4 regions of the Synechococcus sp. ROS8604 genome follow, and region 1 is predicted to be linked to each of the others. Evidence: predicted binding sites of a transcription regulator. Region 1 holds the regulator's gene; each other region holds the start of a gene.
The links. Region 1 encodes NtcA, which controls nitrogen genes in cyanobacteria. Its sites were predicted from a motif close to GTANCNNNNGNTAC; they were not measured.

Region 1 (5,272 bases):
GCATCTGAAAGGCATTCCGTCACGGAGGGGCGCAACCATCTCAGCCGATCGCAGAGGGTGAGGCTGCTCTGAGGGCCTTGGCCCACTCCACCCTTAAGAAACTGAGCAATTAAGACATGGCTACCCAGGCCCGCCGCACGCAGCGCCTGGCTCAGAACACCAGAAAAACTCCCACGAAAGGAGGCGGTATGCACCTGAAGCTGACCTTCCGGAGCCACCAAATGCAGCGGCGGACGAACCTCCACAGAAGGGAGTCGCCTGAGACCTGCTTGCTCGAGAGTCCTGTGGTCAACAGTCCGCGACTCACGGGAATGATGGGTAGGGCTGAGGCTGACGGTCATCACATTCGCCGATGTCCGGCAAATCCGGATGTGCATGAATCTAGCGGTGAAAGGCCAAGACACAAGTGTTTTGACACCATCCATGGTGTGCCTAGCCACCTGGCAGGCTCAAAGCATCTCCGCACCTTGGGCTCATGACAGGCACCTCTCGCAATGACGGACGTCAGCCGGGCGAGCTTCGCCCCTTCTCGATCAGCTGGGATCCGATGGGATTTGCCCTGAGTTCCGTGATCATCCACAGCGGGCGCACCGCTGTTCTTTGCAGCGTTTGTCATCAAGAAGGAGTGCCTCGCTGGCGCAAAGATCAAGGCCAGGGGTGGCTCAGCGCCGAATACCGACTCCTCCCTGGATCCACTCCAGAGCGACAGAACCGTGAACTCCTCAAACTGAGCGGACGCACCCAGGAGATTCAGCGTCTGATTGGCCGCAGCCTACGGGCAGCGATCGACATGGAAGCACTTGGCGAAAACACGTTGAGAATCGATTGTGATGTGATTCAGGCGGATGCAGGCACGCGCACCGCTGCGATCAGCGGATCTTGGGTCGCGCTGCAACGGGCCTGCGAACGGCTGGTTCAGCAAGGGGTCCTCAGCAGCAATCCTGTTCAATCCCAGGTGGCCGCCGTCTCCGTTGGCGTGATTCACCAACGCCCTCTACTCGATCTCGACTACAGCGAAGACAGCCAAGCCGATGTGGATCTCAATGTCGTGATGAACGGAGAGGGGCATTTGCTGGAGCTACAGGGCACGGCGGAAGGCGCTCCCTTTAGTCGTCACCAGCTCAATGACCTACTGGACCTCGCCGAGCCTGGGCTCAAGCAGATTATGCAGAATCAGAATTGGGCTCTCTCCAATAGGTGAAAGTGCGGGTTTTCGTGTTCCTTGCTACATGAGCAGGAGGTGCTGATCCATAGCATCCCGGAACACGAGTAGAAACCATGGCCGAAGTCAGCCGCGGCTTCAGCCGATACGCTCCCCCAACCATCCGCCCAGCGGGCTCGAGTTTCGGAACCCCAGCGGCTCCAGCTAGTCGCACCCTTCAAGACGTCATTCGGGGACTCGATGGTGCCAACTCGGAAATGGTGGAACGTGGGAAAACCATCTTTTTCCCCGGCGACCCCGCTGAAAAGGTGTATCTGATTCGTCGAGGTGCCGTCCGCCTCTCCAGGGTTTATGAATCGGGCGAAGAAATCACGGTTGCCCTGTTGCGAGAAAACAGTTTGTTTGGCGTTCTGTCGTTGCTGACAGGTCACCGATCCGATCGTTTTTATCACTCAATCGCTTTCACACGGGTGGAGATGGTGACGGCTCCAGCCACATCCGTGCGGCAGGCCATTGAAGACGACACCAGTGTGGGATTGCTGTTGTTGCAGGGGCTGTCCAGCAGGATTCTCCAGACCGAAACGATGATCGAAACCCTCACCCATCGGGACATGTCGTCTCGACTGGTGAGCTTTCTGCTGGTGCTTTGTCGAGATTTCGGTGTGCCTGGTCAACGGGGGATCACCATCGATTTACGCCTTTCCCACCAAGCCATTGCCGAGGCGATCGGGTCCACACGCGTCACGATCACGCGTCTCCTGGGGGACCTCAAGTCATCGAGCCTTGTCGATATCGATCGCAAAAAGATCACTGTTCTCGATCCAATCGCTCTCGCCAAGCGGTTCAGCTGACCATGCAGGTGAAGATGGAGCTCCCATCCGAACTCTGATCCTTCATTTTCCGTGACCGGCTGGTTTCTACTTCTCGCCCTGCTTGTGCTTGGAGGGGTGCTCTCAACCCTGGGGGACCGCCTTGGCTCTCGCGTGGGGAAAGCTCGGCTGAGCTTGCTTGGACTGCGTCCCAAGCGCACAGCCGTGGTGATCACGGTGTTGACCGGCAGTCTGATTAGTGCGCTTTCCCTTGGACTCCTGCTCTTGATCAGTCGGCAACTCAGGGTTGGGCTGTTTGAACTGAATGCTCTCGAAGCCAAATTAAGGAGCAGTCGCACTGATCTCAAAACCAGCAAAAGCGCTCAGGAGCAGGCCAGCAAGGAGCTCACAACGGCCCAACAACGCGCGGCAGAACTGCGTCGCACCCTTAAGCCTCTCCAGGAGCAAACCCGATCCTTGGAAGCGGAGCGACAGCGCTTGAGCCAAGACGTGGATGCCAAAGATATCGAGATCCAACGCACCGAACAGGAACTCTCTGCTGTGCGTACGCAAATTCGCGATGGCGAGAAAGAACTCAATCAACTGGAAGACACGCTCCTCGCGCTGCGGCGCGGCAACGTCGCCATCAGCAGCGGGCAGCCGCTTGCCACCGTGACCCTGAAACTCGAACGCCCCGATCAGGCAAAAACGGTGATCGATCAGTTGCTCCGAGACGCCAATCTTCAGGCCTATCAACAGGTCCTGCCTGGCCAACCGGCAGAGCGTCAAATCCTGTTGGTTCCGAGGCCTGACATCAAGCGCTTGGAACAAACGATTCGCAAACCTGGCACCTGGGTTGTGAACATCCGTTCAGCCGCCAATGTGCTGCTGGGCGAAACCGTTGTCTACGCCTTCCCTGAAGTGCGTCCCAATGTCACGGTGACCAGGGAGGGTGAGGTCTTGGCACGCACTACCCTGGCGAGCAATGAACGCGACCCTGAAGCCGTGCGCAATCGGCTGAACCTTCTCCTCGCCTCCACATTGGCCGAGGTGCAAAGACGCGGTTCTCTCAGCAAGGGATTGCAGTTTGATGGCAATGCCATCAATGCGCTTGGCCAAGAGCTGATCGACCGCAACGGAGGACTCGCGGGGCTGGAAGCGGTGGCGTTACGCCGCAGCGAAACAGCAGATCCCATCGCCATCCAGCTGCGTCTCAGCCGATGACTCGCGTTGTCGCCATGGATCCCGGCCGAAGCAAAAGTGGATTGCTCCTCGCAGACACCGCCACGAGCACCGTGCTTCAAGGGATGGTGATCCCCAGCGCTGAGGTCCTTGATCAGCTTCGCGTCTGGATGGCGGACGCTCAGGGGGACACCGCCCAGATTGCTGAACTGGTGATCGGGGATGGCACCAGCAGCATGATCTGGCAACAACAACTGCCTGCAAGCCTGCCGATCCGCGTCGTCGACGAAACGGGAACCACCCTGCGGGCCAGAGAGCGTTACTGGCAGTTGTGGCCGGCACGGGGCTGGAAACGCTTGCTTCCCAAAGGCCTACGCATCCCATCGGGCGATCTCGATGCCATCGCCGCGCTCGTCATCCTCGAGGACTATCTCGATCGACCATTGCAATGGCCGGGTCCAGATCCCCTCAGAACCGGGCTCTCACGGTGAAGGTGTAGTCCCCTCCCGGTTCCAGGTCATAGTCGGATTTCACAAGAAAGCGAAGCAGCGCGTCTTGAATCAACGCGCGCCCCAAGGACGGCTCCACACTCAACTCGCCACGATCAAAAAACCAGCTGAACTGCCAATTGAAGCCTCCGGCCTGGACGTCTCCCTCCAAACATTGATCCGCAAAACTCTGGCGTTGAACCCTTAAGTGGGCGGTGGTAACGGGGAGCGCTGCCATCACGCCTCAGGGTTGGTGGGAGCCAACTGAAGCCCATTGATGTGATTTCCGGCGAGGTCGAGACCTTGCCGCTGAATCCGCTCCAAACCATCGACCACCTCCACCAGCACCTTGTCGAGCAGGGGCTCCTCCTCACGACTGAAACTTCCCAGGACGTGCGACACCGTTCGCGCCTTGCGCTCACTGGGATTTTGCCCGGGTGCACCAATGCCTATCCGCAGACGCCCAAAATCCTGGGTGCCGAGATGCTGGATGGTGCTTTTCAGGCCGTTGTGGCCACCAGCAGAGCCGCGGGCGCGCAAACGCAAACGACCAAGCGGCAGATCCATATCGTCCACGAGCACCAATAGCTGATGGAGCTCAAACCCGAACCAATCGAGCGCAGCCCGAATCGAGCGACCGCTGTCGTTCATGAACGTTTGGGGCATCAACAAGCGCAATCGCCGATCTCCCGAGCCCAGATCAGCAAGCTGACCTTGGAGCTTGGGCGTCGAACGAAAACCACCTCCCTCGCGAGAGACCAGCCGCTCCAAGGCCATGAAGCCCACGTTGTGGCGGGTGTTGGCATAACGATTGCCTGGATTGCCCAATCCCACCACCAAGCGGAGATCACCGCGATTCATCAAATCAATCAGAGGGGGGTGTCAGCTCTGATTTTGGCGCAACCGCAGGCGTAACAGCGGCCTCTGTGGGTGCCTCTAAAACTTTTGCCTGATCTGCCACAGGTTCAGGGTCGGCCATGGCCTTATTGATTTCTCGCTCAAACTCTTTGGAGGCCGATTGAAAACCCTTCAGAGTTTTTCCCAAGGTGCGACCGAACTCGGGAAGCCGTTTAGGGCCAAACACCAAAAGAGCGACCGCCGCGATGACGGCCATCTCTGGCAGGCCAATGCCGAAAACATTCATTCGCTGAGATCAGCCGAGGCCCAAGCCGTTCCAGTTGACATTGATTCCTTCGAGGATCAGTGACTTGTTGTACAGCTGGAGAATGATCAGCAAGAACACAAGGAAGAGGGCCATAAAGATCCCCATCACTGGTGTTGTTCCCCAACCAGGGACAACTTTGCCGTATTCCGAATTGAGGGGGCGGAGCAAATCTCCCAGACGGGTGCGTTGAGCCATGGCAGCGCTGAAGTCTCGGGTGGAATTAAGTCTCGATACTGTAGGTGCTACGACCCGTAAAGGCGTCGATCCTGTGGAGAGTTGTGATGGAAAGTTCGTCCCCGGCCATGTCAGTGGCGATTGCGGTGCTGGCGGCCCTGCTTGGGTTAACAGGATTGGGGGTCTACACCGCCTTTGGACCGCCATCCAAAAACCTCGACGATCCGTTTGATGATCACGAGGATTGAACACGCTCCAAAACCAAGCTGATGAGCTGGCCAGGTTGGACTTC
Region 2 (5,272 bases), 490 kb from region 1:
CGCTGGGAACTTGTTGACAGACTCGAAATCAGCGACGCAGCGCTGAAGGGAATCCATGGACTCAATCAACAACCCGTCTTTGGCACCTTCGTTTGGGCGGCACCCTTCCCTTTCCCTACAGAAACGATCAACACCCTCATCGATGACGTTCGGCAAGATCGAGAGGATCTCGAAGGCCAGATGCATTGCGGCGTTCTCCCCCAGGGGCTGATCGCCCGTTACAGCGGCTTCTCAAGCCGTGATGCCCGTTTTTGGTTCAGCAGGATTTGGGCTCGCACCCGTCGAGCTCGAGACCTAGCTCCTCCGCAGATTCCCAGGGTCTGGCCCTTACAAGAACATCCATTGAAGGCCTAAGCGTTCAATTTGAACATTCCGCTGGCCGAGGGAGATAGAGACTAGAAATAGTGCAAGGTCACCATGCACCTCAGCCCCCAAGAAAAAGACAAACTGCTCATTGTCACGGCTGCGCTCTTGGCAGAACGTCGACTCCAGCGTGGCCTCAAACTCAACCACCCTGAATCCGTGGCATGGCTGAGCTTCTTGGTTTTAGAAGGCGCACGCGATGGGAAAACTGTGGCCGACCTGATGCAGGAAGGCAGCACGTGGCTGAGCCGCGACCAGGTGATGGAGGGCATTCCAGAGTTGGTGGATGAAGTCCAAATCGAGGCGGTATTTCCCGATGGAACCAAGCTCGTGACCCTGCATGACCCCATTCGCTAAGGCTTTTTTTGATGGCACCCCTCATCCCCGGTGAATTAATACCGGAACCCGGCGAACTGGAACTCAACGCCAACAGAGAGGTCACAACCCTCAGCGTTGCCAACAGCGGCGACCGCCCCGTCCAGGTGGGATCCCACTTCCATTTCCAAGAAGCCAATGCTGCTCTGATCTTTGACCGTGACGCTGCACGCGGTCAAAGGCTTGATATTCCAGCCGGTACGGCCATTCGCTTCGAACCAGGTGATCACCGCGACGTGAATTTGATCCCGTTTGCTGGAGCACGCCGCGTTGTCGGCTTCAACGGACACATCAACGGACCCCTCGACGCCTGATTCATGCCCTATCGCATTTCCCGCCAGGCCTACGCCGAAACCTATGGGCCAACCACCGGAGACCGCATTCGCTTAGCGGACACCGACCTCATCCTCGAAGTGGAAAAAGACTTCACCACCTACGGCGATGAGGTGAAATTCGGTGGCGGGAAAGTGATTCGCGATGGGATGGGCCAATCCCAAACCTCCCGGGCTGGAGGAGCCGTTGACACCGTGATTACCAATGCCCTCATTCTTGATTGGTGGGGCATCGTCAAGGCCGATATCGGCCTCAAAGATGGCCGCATTGTCGGGATCGGCAAAGCAGGCAACCCCGACATCCAGGAAGGCGTCACCATCGTGATTGGCCCCGGCACCGAAGCGATTGCTGGTGAAGGACACATCCTCACCGCTGGAGGGATTGACACCCATATTCATTTCATCTGCCCCCAACAGGTCGAAACGGCCCTCGCCAGTGGTATGACGACCTTGATGGGGGGCGGCACTGGACCAGCCACAGGAACAAATGCCACCACCTGCACGCCTGGTGCGTTTCATATAGGCCGCATGCTGCAGGCCGCTGAGGGCCTACCCGTCAACCTTGGATTTTTCGGGAAAGGGAACGCCAGCACTTCAGAAGCGCTAGGGGAGCAAGTGCGCGCTGGTGCCTGTGGTCTCAAACTGCATGAAGATTGGGGCACCACGCCTGCCGCCATTGATGCCTGCCTGTCGGTAGCCGATCAAATGGATGTGCAGGTCTGCATCCACACCGACACCCTGAATGAAGCGGGCTTCATTGAAGACACCATCGCCGCCATCAAGGGCCGAACCATTCACACCTTTCATACCGAAGGTGCTGGCGGCGGGCATGCACCCGACATCATCAAAATCTGCGGAGAGGCGAATGTGCTTCCCAGCAGCACCAACCCCACACGTCCTTACACCTGCAACACCCTCGAGGAACACCTCGACATGTTGATGGTGTGCCATCACCTGGATCCAAAAATCCCTGAAGATGTGGCCTTTGCAGAATCACGCATCCGCCGCGAAACGATCGCAGCTGAGGACATCCTTCACGATCTAGGCGCCTTCTCGATCATCGCCAGCGATTCCCAGGCGATGGGCCGTGTCGGCGAGGTGATCACGCGCACCTTCCAAACAGCCCACAAGATGAAAATGCAGCGTGGAGCGTTGCCGGAAGACTCCAGCCGCAACGACAACCACCGTCTGAAGCGCTATATCGCCAAAGTCACCATCAATCCAGCCATCGCCCATGGCATCAGCAGCCAAGTTGGGTCTGTAGAGACAGGCAAACTCGCCGATCTAGTGCTCTGGAAACCAGGATTCTTTGGGATACGACCACAACTCGTCGTGAAAGGCGGATCGATCGTCTGGGCCCAAATGGGTGATGCCAACGCCTCAATCCCCACACCTGGACCTGTGCATGGAAGACCCATGTTTGCCGCCTTTGGCAAAGCCCTTGCGCCCAGTTGCCTCACCTTTTTGAGCGAAGCAGCCCTCAACGACAACATCCAAAGCAAACTCGGTCTGGAACGCACCTGTATTGCCGTAGAGCACACCCGTGACGTTGGCAAAAGTGCGCTGAAACTCAACTCAGCGCTTCCCAACATGAGCGTGGATCCACAGACCTATGAGGTGTTCGCCGATGGCGCGCTTCTCACCTGTGAACCAGCAGAGGTATTACCTCTCGCCCAGCGCTACCTGCTGCTTTGATCGCGACCGACCAAAGAACATCGTCCAGAATGACATCAATAAATGTTCAATAAAAGATTCCTAGACCAAGAAATGGTTCTCGCCACTACTTGATCACTGTTGCATTAATCCAGAAAAGGTATTAACCGAAACCAAAAAACCGTCCTTCGAACCATTTGTCGTTGCGATCAAGCGATCGGTAACAAAGAGCACGTGGCCCAACAGACATGCAGATCTTTGATGACTGAGTGCAATGGTGAGCCAATGTTCAATGAGTATCGGCCAACCCATGGTTACGACGAATATTTTTGTTGGAAGGAATCCGCTCCAAGGGCAGATTTGGAGCCACTGCTGTCGTCGCTTGGGCAGATTGGGCTCACGGAACTAAATCGAAATCATGCTTCGGCCGGAAACCTCCTCCGACGACTCGGAGCCACCTTCCGGCTGAATGGCGCAGGATTAGATGGGAGAGAAAGAATCCTGCCCTTCGATCCCCTGCCAAGGCTCATTCATCTCAACGATTGGGCCAAGCTCGAACGTGGTCTTCTTCAGCGCTTGGAGGCCATCGATCGGTTTTTAGCCGACGTCTACGGACCACAGAGAATCCTGAAGGATCGTGTCATTCCACGGGAAGACGTGGAAAGTTCTCAGGGCTGGAGACCCCAAATGCAAGACATCCAGCTCCCATTGAATCGCTGGTGTCACATCTCAGGACTGGATCTCATCCGCGACGAGGAAGGCACATGGCGCGTGCTGGAAGACAACCTGCGCTGTCCATCTGGTGTGGCCTATTTCCTCGAGAACCGACGGGTCATGAAGCGGTTATTTCCCAGCCTGTTTGCTGGTCGAACCGTTCAACCCATCGACGACTATCCCTCGAGATTGTTGCAGACACTGCAGGACTTAGCTCCATGGGCAGATTCACCGCGCGTTGTGCTGCTCACACCTGGGGTGTTCAACAGTGCTTACTTCGAACACAGCTACCTCGCCCAACAGATGGGCATTGCCCTGGTGGAAGGGCGTGACTTGATCTGCGAAGACGGCCGCGTTTGGATGCGCAGCACCACTGGACGAGAAGCAGTGGATGTGATTTACCGACGAATCGATGACGATTTCCTCGATCCAAAGGTGTTCCGTCGCGATTCGGCGCTTGGCGTACCTGGATTGATGGATATTTTGCAAAATGGCCGCATCGCCATTGCCAATGCTCCAGGAACTGGGGTCGCCGACGACAAATTGATCTACGCCTATGTACCAAAAATGATCCGTTATTACCTCAATGAAGAACCGATTATCGACAATGTCCCCACTTATCTCTGCTCCCACCCAGATGATCGCCAATACGTTTTAGAAAACCTCGAAAAACTTGTGGTTAAGTCTGTGGCTGAAGCAGGGGGTTATGGAATGTTAATAGGACCACAATCTAGCCGAAGTGAAATCGAAGAATTCGACTCAAAAATTAGAGCAAACCCTCGAAATTACATTGCCCAACCAACATTACAACTCTCGACTGTTCCCTCGCTAAGCGATGGAGAGCTGTTTCCTTGTCATGTAGATCTAAGACCTTATGTTTTACGCGGAGCATCGAACTGGGTCAGTCCGGGTGGCCTCACTCGCGTCGCCCTGAAACGTGGTTCCCTTGTGGTGAACTCATCGCAAGGAGGAGGCTGTAAAGACACATGGGTTGTTGGTGACAGCCAGATTGTCAAAGACAGCCAAGTTGAACCAAGCATGCAGGAGGCAATGCCATGCTGAGCCGGGTTGCCGACTCCTTGTATTGGATTAATCGATATGTGGAACGCGCAGAGAACATTTCTCGTTTCCTGGAAGTGAGTGAAGCCATGGCGTTGGATTGCCCTCCCGGCAGCGCCGAACCATGGCTTCCACTCATTGATGCCAGTGGAGACAGGCAGAGCTTTGATCAAGTTTACCCACTGCGATCTCCACGAGATGTCTTGGGGTTTCTGCTCCTTGATCGCGACAATCCCAACAGCATTCTGAGCTGCATTGCCAATGCAAGAGAAAATGCTCGCCAGATCCGTGATGTGATCACCACAGAAATGTGGGAGCAACTGAACGACCTCTACTGGAATGTTCAAGATGGTGAGTCAATCTGGCAAGAACCAGATCAAGAACAGCTCCGCAGCATCCGAAGAGGTTGTCAGCTTTTTTATGGCATTACGGATGTCACCCTAAGCCGTGATCAGGCCTGGCTTTTCAGTCAACTAGGCCGCTGGATCGAACGCGCCGACAAAACATCCAGGATCCTGGACGTGAAGTATTTTCTTCTTCTACCAAGCACAAAAGAAATTGGTGGTGTTCTTGATGAACTTCAATGGATATCTCTACTTCGTACAGCCGGGGCTTATCAGATGTACCGGAAAAGTGTTCAACAAGCAATCACTCCATCTTCCGTGGCCAGATTCCTACTACTGGATCCAATCTTCCCGCGATCAGTGCGCTTCTGTTTGCAAAAAATCAACGACACATTGCGCCTCATCCAACGACAACCACAACTGGGCCCCCCT
Region 3 (5,272 bases), 970 kb from region 1:
TGGGGCTTTGAAAGGCCCTAAGGACTCAACGTCTCGTCCGCGTGGATTCTGGCAAAGGTTGTTGCCTCTCGATTGGTCCCTTTGGCCAACAGAGGCGAGGCTCCTCCTGAGTCTGACTGCCATCTGGTGCATTGCTGGATTGTTGGTCCTGGCATCCGCCAGCTGGTGGGTAGCCGCTCGCGAGCAAGGAGAAGGGGCTTACTACCTCAAACGCCAACTGGTCTGGATGGTGGCTAGCTGGAGCCTGATGGCCTTCGTTGCTTCCACTACGCTGAGACGTTGGCTCAAGATCGCCGGTCCTGGCCTATGGATCGGCTGCCTGATGGTGGCAGCCACATTGGTGATGGGAACCACGGTGAATGGAGCCAGTCGCTGGCTGGTGATCGGTCCCATCCAGGTCCAGCCTTCAGAGTTGGTGAAACCATTCGTCGTTCTTCAAGCTGCCAATCTCTTCGCCCATTGGAAGCGAAGCGCACTCGATCAAAAACTGATCTGGCTAGCAAGCTTCGCCATCCTCGTTCTGCTGATTCTTAAACAGCCGAATCTGAGTACCGCAGCACTGATCGGTCTGTTGATCTGGTTGATGGCGTTTTCAGCGGGGCTTCCCTTGCTTCAGCTGTTTGGAACCGCACTAGCTGGAGGCATGCTCGGAATCAGCAGCATCCTGATTAACGAGTACCAGCGGATCAGAGTGATCTCGTTTCTCAATCCTTGGAACGACCCCCAGGGCGATGGTTATCAACTCATTCAAAGCCTGTTGGCGATTGGTTCAGGAGGCATTTTTGGCCAGGGATTCGGCCTTTCAACCCAGAAACTGCAATACCTGCCAATCCAAAGCACAGATTTCATCTTCGCTGTCTACGCCGAAGAGTTCGGTTTCGTGGGGTCTGTGATGTTGCTGGTATTTCTGATGTTGATGGGCTTCTTGGGTCTTCGTGTTGCCTTGCGTTGCCGAAGCAATCAGGCAAGGCTGACAGCCATTGGCTGTTCGACCCTTCTGGTTGGACAATCACTCATGAATATTGCCGTGGCCTCCGGTGCCATGCCCACAACAGGCCTCCCCCTCCCACTGGTCAGCTACGGAGGCAATTCATTGCTCTCGAGCATGGTGATTATTGGCCTGTTGATCCGCTGCTCACTCGAATCCACGGGCTTAATCGGTGGTCGCGGCCTCCGAGAGCAACAGCGTCGTGGATAAGGTGATCTTGAATTGATCCCGGCCTCACCGGTACAACCATTTTCTCATTCGAGCTGGCTTTGTCCGACCTTGCCCGCAGCAGCGAGCAACTGCTCAGCCATGCGCTGCAGCAGCCTGGTCCCATCACGGTGGCTCTTGTCTTTGCAGGAGGAGCTTTAACCAGCCTGGGGCCATGTTCCCTGTCGTTGCTGCCAATCACACTCGCCTACCTAGCAGGCTTTGATAGCCAGCAGAAACCTTGGCAACGCAGCCTGTCGTTTTGCGCTGGCATCGTTGGCGCCCTGGTTGTGCTGGGAAGCCTGAGTGGTTTGCTCGGCCGCATTTACGGCCAAGTTCCCGGTTTGATCCCAACTCTTGTTGCGGCGTTGGCAGTGGTGATGGGACTCAATCTGCTTGGAGTGGTTCGAATTCCCCTTCCAGCCGGGCCGGACCCGATGCGTTGGACCAGCAGGGTGCCCGCTCCGCTTGCCCCGGTGACAGCCGGGTTGGCATTTGGGCTTGCTGCTTCACCCTGCACAACCCCCGTACTCGCCGTCCTGCTCGGCTGGATTGCCAGCACGGGACGCCCCCTTCTCGGCGTGCTGATGCTCACAAGCTTTGGGATTGGTCAAGTGCTGCCTCTCATGCTTGCGGGCAACTTGGCAGCCTCCCTGCCGCGCTTGCTGGCGTTACGCCCCATCGGCCGGTGGGTTCCACCGATCAGTGGCGTGATCCTTCTTGCCACAGGCACTCTCACCTTGCTAGCGAGATTGACCTGATCCGATGCCTGCACTTCGCCGACTCTTCGCGCTGCTCTCCGATCTTCGTTTGGCGATCCTGCTCCTTCTGCTCATTGCAGGAGCCAGTGCCCTTGGGACCATTCTTCCGCAGAACGAAGCGCCTGATTTGTATCTCGAGCGTTTCAATGCGGACCCATGGCTCGGATTGATCAACGGCGAGCAGATGTTGCAACTGCAGCTGGACAGCATCTATTCCAGCGTGTGGTTTTTAAGCCTTTTGGCATGGCTGGGGTTGGCCTTGATCCTCTGCAGCTGGCGTCGTCAATGGCCAGCGCTGCTCGCCACCATGCGCTGGATTGACTATCGCCAACCCAGGCAGCTGAGCAAGTTGGCACTGGCCGAATCAATTCGCTGTTCCAACGGTGCATCGGCCCTAGACGCGCTGAGTTCCCACCTCCAGCAGCAAGGCTGGGCGGTCCAGAGGCATGAGGATCGGCTTGCGGCGCGGCGTGGCGTGATTGGGAAGGTAGGGCCCCTGTTGGTTCACACCGGCTTGGTCCTGCTGCTTATCGGGGCTGCATGGGGAGCACTGGCTGGAAATCGCTTGGAACGCTTCCTTGCCCCTGGCCGAGCTCTCGATCTTCTAGACCCGTCTGGAAACAACAGGCTCTCGCTGACCCTCGAGCGCTTCGAGATTGAGCGTGATCCAGCAGGACGCACCGAACAATTTCGCTCAACGCTGAGGCTCGATCCGCCAGGAGGCCCCTCAGAGCAGCGCATGATCAGCGTGAATCATCCACTCCGCTATCGAGGGATGACGGTCTATCAAGCGGATTGGTCGCTTGCTGCGATCACCGTACAAATCGGCAAGAGCCCTGAATTGCAATTACCTCTTCGGAGTTTTCCCGAGCTCGGTGAACAAATTTGGGGTCTTGTGCTTCCCACACGGCCGGATGGATCTGAGCCAGTGCTGATGAGCACAAGCAGCGAACAAGGCCCTGTTCAGGTGTTCGATGCCGACGGATCGCTGCTCGGCAACCTGCGACCTGGCGGAGCATCCACTGAAATCAAAGGATTACCCCTGAGGGTGGCCGACATCATGCCCGCCAGCGGACTGCTCCTTAAGCGTGACCCTGGCGTCCCACTGGTTTATGCAGGCTTTGCGATCACACTGCTTGGCGGAGGACTCAGCTTGATCGCAACCCGACAACTCTGGGCCGTGCTTGACCCAGAAACCTTGCAGCCATCCCACAGAAAGCTGCACATCGGCGGACTATGCAATCGCAATCTCGCTGGCTTCGCGGCTGAATTACCAGTCCTGATCAGCAGGGTTGACGGCTCCCATGACTGACCCTCACAACCGTGTGAACGTTGCCACGAGGGTTGAAATCAGCTTCTAGCTCCATCCATACAGGGGCACAGGCCGCGACGAGATCATCAAGAATTTTGTTCGCCACCTCTTCATGAGAAATCGAAGTGTTGCGGTAATGATTGACGTACAACTTGATCGCTTTCAGCTCGACCACCCGAGGTCCCGGCTGATAAATCAAGCGCAACACCGCGAAATCCGGGTAACCCGAGAACGGGCAGAGGCAGGTAAATTCCGGCAATTCGATCGACACCTCATAAGGGCGCCCAGGCCTTGGGTTGTCGAAACAGATCAACTCGGCATCTGCAATAGCCCTTTCGCCATACAGCGGAGTCTTGGTGAGCTCAGTGCCGGTTTTGCTCATAAAACGAATACGGAAATCTTTAGCGCTCGACCTTAAAGCCAGCCCTCCACAACCGCTGCGTGAACCTCTGTGCTGTTTGATTTGGTATCGATACGTACAACACGTGGGCCGAAATGCAGGCCTAATGGTTATGAAATGAATGTGTATGCGATGGATCTCAGACTGATTAGCGAAGGACAGGCCTTCCGACTCCAGCCTGAGAGCGTCCACGGCATGCTCTGGCTCCAAACGCATTTTGAAAAGTCTCACTGGGAGCTTCTGGCTGAGGGCCTTGCCACGCTGAGCCCAGTCAATGTCGATGAGCTGATTGAGGACGCTTCGAACGCCGGATTGAACCTTTCTCCTCTTCCGGCCCTGTCATCTCAGCTCAATTCCTGACACACTCGAAAGATCGATTACTAACAATTCCATGAAAAAGGTCGAAGCCATCATCCGTCCCTTCAAGCTTGAAGATGTCAAGTTGGCGTTGGTCAATGCCGGCATCGTCGGCATGACCGTGAGCGAAGTGCGCGGATTCGGTCGTCAGAAGGGGCAAGTGGAGCGCTATCGCGGTTCTGAATTCACTGTTGAGTTTCTGCAGAAGCTGAAAGTTGAGGTTGTGATCGACGATGACCGCGTCGATGATGTGATCAACGCCATTGCAGAAGCAGCAAAAACAGGCGAGATCGGCGATGGCAAGATTTTTGTCTCCCCAGTCGAAACCGTGGTACGCATTCGTACAGGCGATCGCGACAGTTCAGCCCTCTGATTGCAGAGTGTCCTGAACCACCTTCCGAACCACTTCATCAGAGAGGTGGTCTTGATCATGCTCGCCTAACCACAACAAGTACTCGTGGTTGCCGGCTGGACCGGTAATCGGAGACCCCACAACTCCCTGGGCATTCCAGCCCAGGGAGTGTGCCGCGGAGATCACTGATGCAATGGCATCCCTGTGAGCCAAACCATCTCGCACCACTCCGCCCTTCCCCACCCGTTCGCGTCCCACCTCAAACTGAGGCTTAACCAGCACCAAGGCTTCGCTTCCCTGCGGTTCCAACAAGGCGCGAATCGCCGGAAGCACGAGTGCCAAAGAGATAAACGACACATCTGCGACAGCCAGGGTGGGAAGAACGTCATCAGGCCCGTAAAGCTCAGCTGCGCTCAATCGACGCAAATTGGTGCGCTCCCTGAGCACAACCCTTTCATCCGTGCGCAAACTCCAGGCCGTCTGGCCATAGCCAACGTCGATGCCATACACCTGACGGGCACCATGTTGCAGTAAGCAATCGGTGAAGCCACCCGTCGAAATTCCCCCATCAAGGCAGGTGCGCCCCTCCACCTGGACAGGGAAAGCCTCCAACGCTGCCAGCAACTTTTCACCCCCTCTCGACACAAACCGAGGAGGCTGCTCCACGATCAACGCAAGATCGAGCAAAACCGTGTGACCTGGCTTATCGAGCAGCTGGCCGCGATGGTCTCTGACCTTGCCGGCGCGAATGAGTTGTTGTGCTTGCTGACGAGATGCCGCCAAACCCAACGTCAGCATGTGGAGATCTAAACGCTGTTTACGAGCCATTTCGACATGAAAGCACCGTGAAACCGAAACAAATACCGGAGTTCCTCCCCGGGTTCAGCAGACCTCC
Region 4 (5,272 bases), 1.1 Mb from region 1:
GCACCTCCCCGTCGTCCAGGGTTTCCCTTTAAGGAGTCAACCCGAACCCCATGCACCTGCAGTTCAGTGACCAGGCGACCAAGATCAGACATGGTTCAGCGTCTCCATCGATGACAGGCCATCAGGAGCCGAGGCTGGAATCAACGGAACTGATGATGTGGTCATGTCTTGAAAGGGAACCGCAGGCGTGCTGTTGATGTGTAGAGACAGCAGTTCGGGACGGCTGTAATGGCCGACGCTGTCCATCATCCGTTTGCGCTTGGTGATCAGTGCAAGATCCAGATCGGCGATCGCCATCCCTTCACCATCAGGCAGGGGACCAGCCAGATAACGGCCTTCAGGGCTGATCACAGCGGTGTGACACCCCCCTTGAAACGCCTTATGCAAACTCGTTTCAGGCGTAATTGATGCATAGTCATCGGGGTCGAGCCAGCCGGTGGAACAGATCACGAAACACCCGGCTTCCAGAGCGTGATGACGCATGGTGACGGCGGTCTGTTCGCTGAAGATCGGTCCCACCAGCGAACCGGGGAACTGCGCGCAGTGGATCTCCTCCCCTTGAGCCATCAATGCGAAACGAGCAAGTGGGTTGTAATGCTCCCAACAGGCCAGGGCTCCAATCCGAGCCAATGGCGTCGGAACCACCTTCAGGCCTGAGCCGTCCCCTTGGCCCCAGACCATTCGCTCGTGATAAGTCGGTGTGATTTTTCGCCGCTTGAGAACCAGCTCGCCGCAACTGTTGAACAACAGCTGTGTGTTGTAAAGCGTTCCACCATCACGCTCGTTGACGCCCAACAAAACCTGCATGCCGTACTGACGGGCAGCAGCAGCAACGGCATCGGTGACAGGGCCTGGAACCACCACGGCCTGCTCGTACAAAGCCAGATGGGATCGCCCCATCAAGACCGGAGGTTCGACAAATGAAAAATAAGGGTAATAGGGCAGAAACGTTTCAGGAAAAACGATCAGCTCCACACCCTCAACTGCGGCTTTGGCTATGGCATCCAGCACCTTTTGGAGAGATCCATCCAGGCTGAACAGCACGGGACGAATCTGCGCAGCAGCAACTTTGACTATGGTCACAGTGGAGAATCTCCGGAAATAATCAGAGCGTCCAGGTATCAAGAATGAAGGCGTTTTCTTTACGGTGCATCAAGACAATGTCGAGAACATCAAGTGGATTCACGGGTGTGATTCCAGGCATCAATGCTTTTTCACCATGGCCATACAGGGCCTGCAAGGCAAACCGACAGGCATAGACTTTTCCGCCCTGATCCATGAATTTTTGGAGGCGGGCATTGAAGTTCAGATGACCATCAAAAGCTGCATCACCAAGCTTGGGGAAGCCGCGCATCACCCCCAGGGTGACGCCAGGACCGTAGAGCAGAACAGAGGTTTCAAAGCCCTTATTGATCAGACGACTGGCTTGGAGCAAATTGACTAGCCCAATGGAGCCCTCGAAGGCCACGGTATGGAATGTGACAAGAGCTTTCTCTCCAGGCTCGGCTTTGACATCAGGAAAAACTTTTTCCTCGTAATCAACAAGGAAGTCGCCGGGCTGGTTGGCTGGACGATCTACAGCAGGCATGTAAAGTTTTCACAATCAATTTAATAGTGACTCCATGGCCATCATCCGTGATGTGTCTAATGCAACCAAATCTTCAAAAGGAGTAAATAGCTTGATTGGCAATTTAGTGCTTTTCGCTACAACGTTTAAGCCTATTCTGAAATGATTTTTTCTAGATTATTTTCATATTTTTATGCAAGTGATTTTGGAATCCAAGTCCTCACCGCAGCGCCGCTCCGTAGTGGTTATCGGTGCCGGCCAAGCTGGCTTGTCGGCCAGCTATGAGCTGCAGCAACAAGGGATACGACCGCTTGTTCTTGAAAAAAACCGTGTGGCACATGCTTGGGATCAACAACGCTGGGATTCCTTCTGCCTTGTAACGCCGAACTGGCAATGTCGTTTACCCGACTTCCCCTACAAAGGAGATCAGCCCGACGGCTTCATGGGCAAGGCGTCGATTGTGGATTATCTGCAACGCTTCGCTCAGCATGTCAATCCTGATCTCCGCGAGGGAGTGTCCGTCACCCGATTGACACCCATCGTGAACGGCTATCGGCTCGACACTAGTGAAGGAGTCATCGAGGCGGATCACGTCATCGTTGCCACTGGGGGTTATCACATTCCCCGTCGTCATCCATTCGCCGAACGTCTACCAGCTGCTGTGCAGCAATTGGATGCTCGGTCTTACCAAAACCCTGAGGCACTCCCAGATGGTCCAGTGCTGGTCGTCGGCAATGGCCAATCGGGCAGCCAGATCGCTGAAGACCTGCACCTTGCAGGACGTACGGTGCATCTAAGTGTGGGTCGAGCGCCACGATCTCCCCGCCGCTATCGCGGCAAAGATGTTGTGGATTGGTTGGACCGCATGGGCTATTACGCCATGCCGATCAGCGATCACGCTGATCCACGATCCGTACGAGACAAGACCAATCACTACCTCACTGGGCGAGACGGCGGACGTGAGATTGATCTCCGTCATCGGGCCATGGAAGGCATGCATTTGCATGGCCGGCTGTCGACCATTTTCAGCGAATACATCGGTTTCGCTGATGACCTGGCCACCAATCTCGATCAAGCCGATTCGGTGTATTGCCGCATTCGATCCAGCATTGATAGCTGGATCGAACAAGAAGGTATCGATGCACCCGTTGAGCCGGCGTATTCGCCCTGTTGGCAACCCTTACCCATGGCAGACCCTGGGATTGATTTGAAGACACAGCCGCTTGCTGCTGTGATCTGGTGTACGGGATATCGCAGCGATTTCAGCTGGATTGATGCGCCCGTTTTTGATGGGAGTGGTGTCCCTGCCCATGATCGCGGGGTCACCAAAAGCGCCGGCTTGTATTTCATTGGTTTGCCATGGCTCCATACCTGGGGCTCAGGGCGCTTCTGTGGAGTTAGCGATGATGCGCGTTATCTCGCCAGGGTCATCAGCCAGCGTTTGCAGCGACGCGATGCCTCCCAAGAAAGACTTGAGTGCACGGCAATCCTGGGGTCATAGAACCTGAGACTGAACCCATCAGAGCCAATCAACAGGAAACGCATTCCAAGCCAGCTTCAATAAACCGCCAGGGCTTCGATGCCTCAGTTACACACCATCCAGCCCAGTTGCACAAAATATCAGGGATGATGTAAGGAGAAGCCCCTCAAATCTGTTCTAACAACTGGGAGCTAATTGGCAGCAGCGGCCAGAAACTCCAGCGTTGATCAGCAGGATTCACACCAGCTTCAGATACCACGCTCCCCATCAATGCAGTGATTCTGCAGACGAATTGATCAGGCCAGGGGGAAAGCACCAACCGCGGCACAAAACAGCACCACCCGCTCAGCCGTTTGCTGCCACCTCATCAACAGCACAAACGCGACCAACACCAGGCTGAACTCAGACCCGCCGCGGATTCCCGTTTGCCAAAGAACTGCTCAAGATTGCGGGTTCACTGTTGACAGGATGCTTATTCGCTGGAAGGGGGCTCGGTCCTATCGCTATGTGCTGATCACCCTGGAAGTGTCACCACTTTTGTAATGGGCTCTAAGAACTATTAACCCCACAACAAACACGGTGACACTGGTTGTTGCTCACGACCCCGTCTCGTCCCCATCGAGATATGCATCCCTTTTCAGCGGCGTTTCTATTTATAGGTTCACTTCCAATTGGGGAGAATCTTTGACCAGGCCCAATAGATCACCCATATGAGGGCGAAGAAACTGATGGTGGGTAGTGGAGCCTTAATTAGGAAGGCCAGTAGCAGACCGCCAAACAACAAAAGCGAGAACGTCGTGAGCGAAGCATCGAGTGGCGTCCGAAAGAAATAGCCACGCATCCAGGCTTTATTGAATTGAAGTCCGTAGCTGTATTGATACGCCCTGCCCTCCGAGTCCACCCTGATATTCCATGGCTTGGGTCCGTCCATGTAGGGGAGCCGACCACCGCGAGCGACGCAGGACTCGCAAATCGCCTTGGCGGTTGACTCATTGAGTCCTGGTGGCGATTTGACCTCAGTACCGCAAAAAACACAGTTCAGGTGCGTCAACGTTTCGACCTCCCGATTCCGTAGCCAACAGCTTGCGCGATTGCACCTCCGAGGGCCCCCGCACTGATTGAGTCAATGTCTTTGTCTTCCAGGTTCTTGGCAAGCGGGAGCAGGAATGCGATGCCAAGCATTGCCACTACGCCCATCAGCACTACATCTAGGTAAGGCTGATTACGGTTGACTTGCACTAAGCGGCTCTCTTTCTTAGTCGGAGCTGCCTTGGAGTTCAGCTCTCGTTCGATCCGTTCGAGTTCCTTTTGTGGGTCGCTGTCAGTCATTGAGCCCAAGCGCAGGGTTGGGGGTAGCGGTGATAGATCCATGCATGACCAAAGTTCATAAGTACCTGCCTTTTCACTGTCTTCCCAATCGAACTAGAGCACATCCACAATTTGGGGGATTTATTTCCAAGCCTTCAATTCGAAGCTTGGAGTTTTGAGAGAAGTGCAATGACCTCACAAGTACCCAGCCTTATCAGACCTACTTGAGGCTCGAATAGTTGCCCATAGTCATGCCTAGTTGCACAAAAATTCAGGGACAACTCAGGAACATACCCCCTAAATCCACTGCTATCAAATACGTTTAAGTGGCAGCAGCGGCCAACAGAGCCAGCGTTGGTCGGTTTTCGTTATGGAACCGGATTGAGTCACGCAAACACAGAAATCCAACTGTCATTCATTCCACTTAAATTACCTGGCATGACTGAGCATTCGACGATCTTGGTCATGTTGAGGACAGTCGACATGTTTCATGAGTGATCACACCGATCAAAGATTGACCGCGCGGGAAATGGTTCGGGCGCATGCCTACACGGTTTTGGCATTCATCAGCAGCATCAGCTTGCTGTCAAGCGCCATTCTTTTGATTCCACAAGCCGTTAAGACCCATCGCTACAACCGTTGCGTCGATGCGCAGGTTGCTTTGCGTGTGGCGATCAACCCCAAGGGGCTAACAACTCCCGGCACAATGAATTACCTCAAGGCCGTTGAACACTGCGAAGGCCTCTGAATTTGATGATTAAGACCGAGTCATGGATGTCAGTTGCGATCGCTCTGGTGGCAGTCTTTGTAGGGAGCAGCCCAGCGCTTGCCCATGGCAAAGGCCTTTACTCCACTGAGGCCGAGGCTCAGGCGCGAGCCGATGACATTGGCTGTACAACCGTCCATCAAAACAATGA

Region 2: the regulator NtcA is predicted to act here: its motif matches at 2,884-2,897, upstream of SynROS8604_RS15170 (circularly permuted type 2 ATP-grasp protein).
Region 3: the regulator NtcA is predicted to act here: its motif matches at 3,735-3,748, upstream of queF (preQ(1) synthase).
Region 4: the regulator NtcA is predicted to act here: its motif matches at 1,695-1,708, upstream of SynROS8604_RS08200 (MSMEG_0569 family flavin-dependent oxidoreductase).

Annotation. Positions count from the first base shown of each region.
Region 1 is NZ_CP047946.1:428,620-433,891, reverse strand. It holds gene SynROS8604_RS02200 (cob(I)yrinic acid a,c-diamide adenosyltransferase) at 1-341, opposite strand, end outside; gene rph (ribonuclease PH) at 476-1,201, shown strand; gene ntcA (global nitrogen regulator NtcA) at 1,279-2,013, shown strand; gene SynROS8604_RS02185 (DUF3084 domain-containing protein) at 2,065-3,195, shown strand; gene SynROS8604_RS02180 (resolvase) at 3,192-3,644, shown strand; gene SynROS8604_RS02175 (DUF3146 family protein) at 3,622-3,879, opposite strand; gene pth (aminoacyl-tRNA hydrolase) at 3,879-4,502, opposite strand; gene SynROS8604_RS02165 (TatA/E family twin arginine-targeting protein translocase) at 4,507-4,785, opposite strand; gene psbH (photosystem II reaction center phosphoprotein PsbH) at 4,795-5,001, opposite strand; gene psbN (photosystem II reaction center protein PsbN) at 5,088-5,228, shown strand; gene SynROS8604_RS02150 (alpha-mannosidase) at 5,216-5,272, opposite strand, start outside.
Region 2 is NZ_CP047946.1:2,810,831-2,816,102, forward strand. It holds gene SynROS8604_RS15150 (urease accessory protein UreD) at 1-354, shown strand, start outside; gene SynROS8604_RS15155 (urease subunit gamma) at 418-720, shown strand; gene SynROS8604_RS15160 (urease subunit beta) at 732-1,052, shown strand; gene ureC (urease subunit alpha) at 1,056-2,765, shown strand; gene SynROS8604_RS15170 (circularly permuted type 2 ATP-grasp protein) at 3,009-4,499, shown strand; gene SynROS8604_RS15175 (alpha-E domain-containing protein) at 4,493-5,272, shown strand, end outside.
Region 3 is NZ_CP047946.1:2,330,927-2,336,198, forward strand. It holds gene SynROS8604_RS12630 (FtsW/RodA/SpoVE family cell cycle protein) at 1-1,198, shown strand, start outside; gene SynROS8604_RS12635 (cytochrome c biogenesis CcdA family protein) at 1,288-1,956, shown strand; gene SynROS8604_RS12640 (cytochrome c biogenesis protein ResB) at 1,961-3,268, shown strand; gene queF (preQ(1) synthase) at 3,240-3,650, opposite strand; gene SynROS8604_RS12650 (hypothetical protein) at 3,801-4,028, shown strand; gene SynROS8604_RS12655 (P-II family nitrogen regulator) at 4,060-4,398, shown strand; gene SynROS8604_RS12660 (TlyA family RNA methyltransferase) at 4,387-5,205, opposite strand.
Region 4 is NZ_CP047946.1:1,561,942-1,567,213, reverse strand. It holds gene SynROS8604_RS08215 (MSMEG_0568 family radical SAM protein) at 1-92, opposite strand, end outside; gene SynROS8604_RS08210 (Nit6803 family nitrilase) at 85-1,083, opposite strand; gene SynROS8604_RS08205 (MSMEG_0572/Sll0783 family nitrogen starvation response protein) at 1,106-1,588, opposite strand; gene SynROS8604_RS08200 (MSMEG_0569 family flavin-dependent oxidoreductase) at 1,761-3,068, shown strand; gene SynROS8604_RS08190 (hypothetical protein) at 3,709-4,098, opposite strand; gene SynROS8604_RS08185 (hypothetical protein) at 4,095-4,418, opposite strand; gene SynROS8604_RS08180 (hypothetical protein) at 4,846-5,103, shown strand; gene SynROS8604_RS08175 (DUF3721 domain-containing protein) at 5,130-5,272, shown strand, end outside.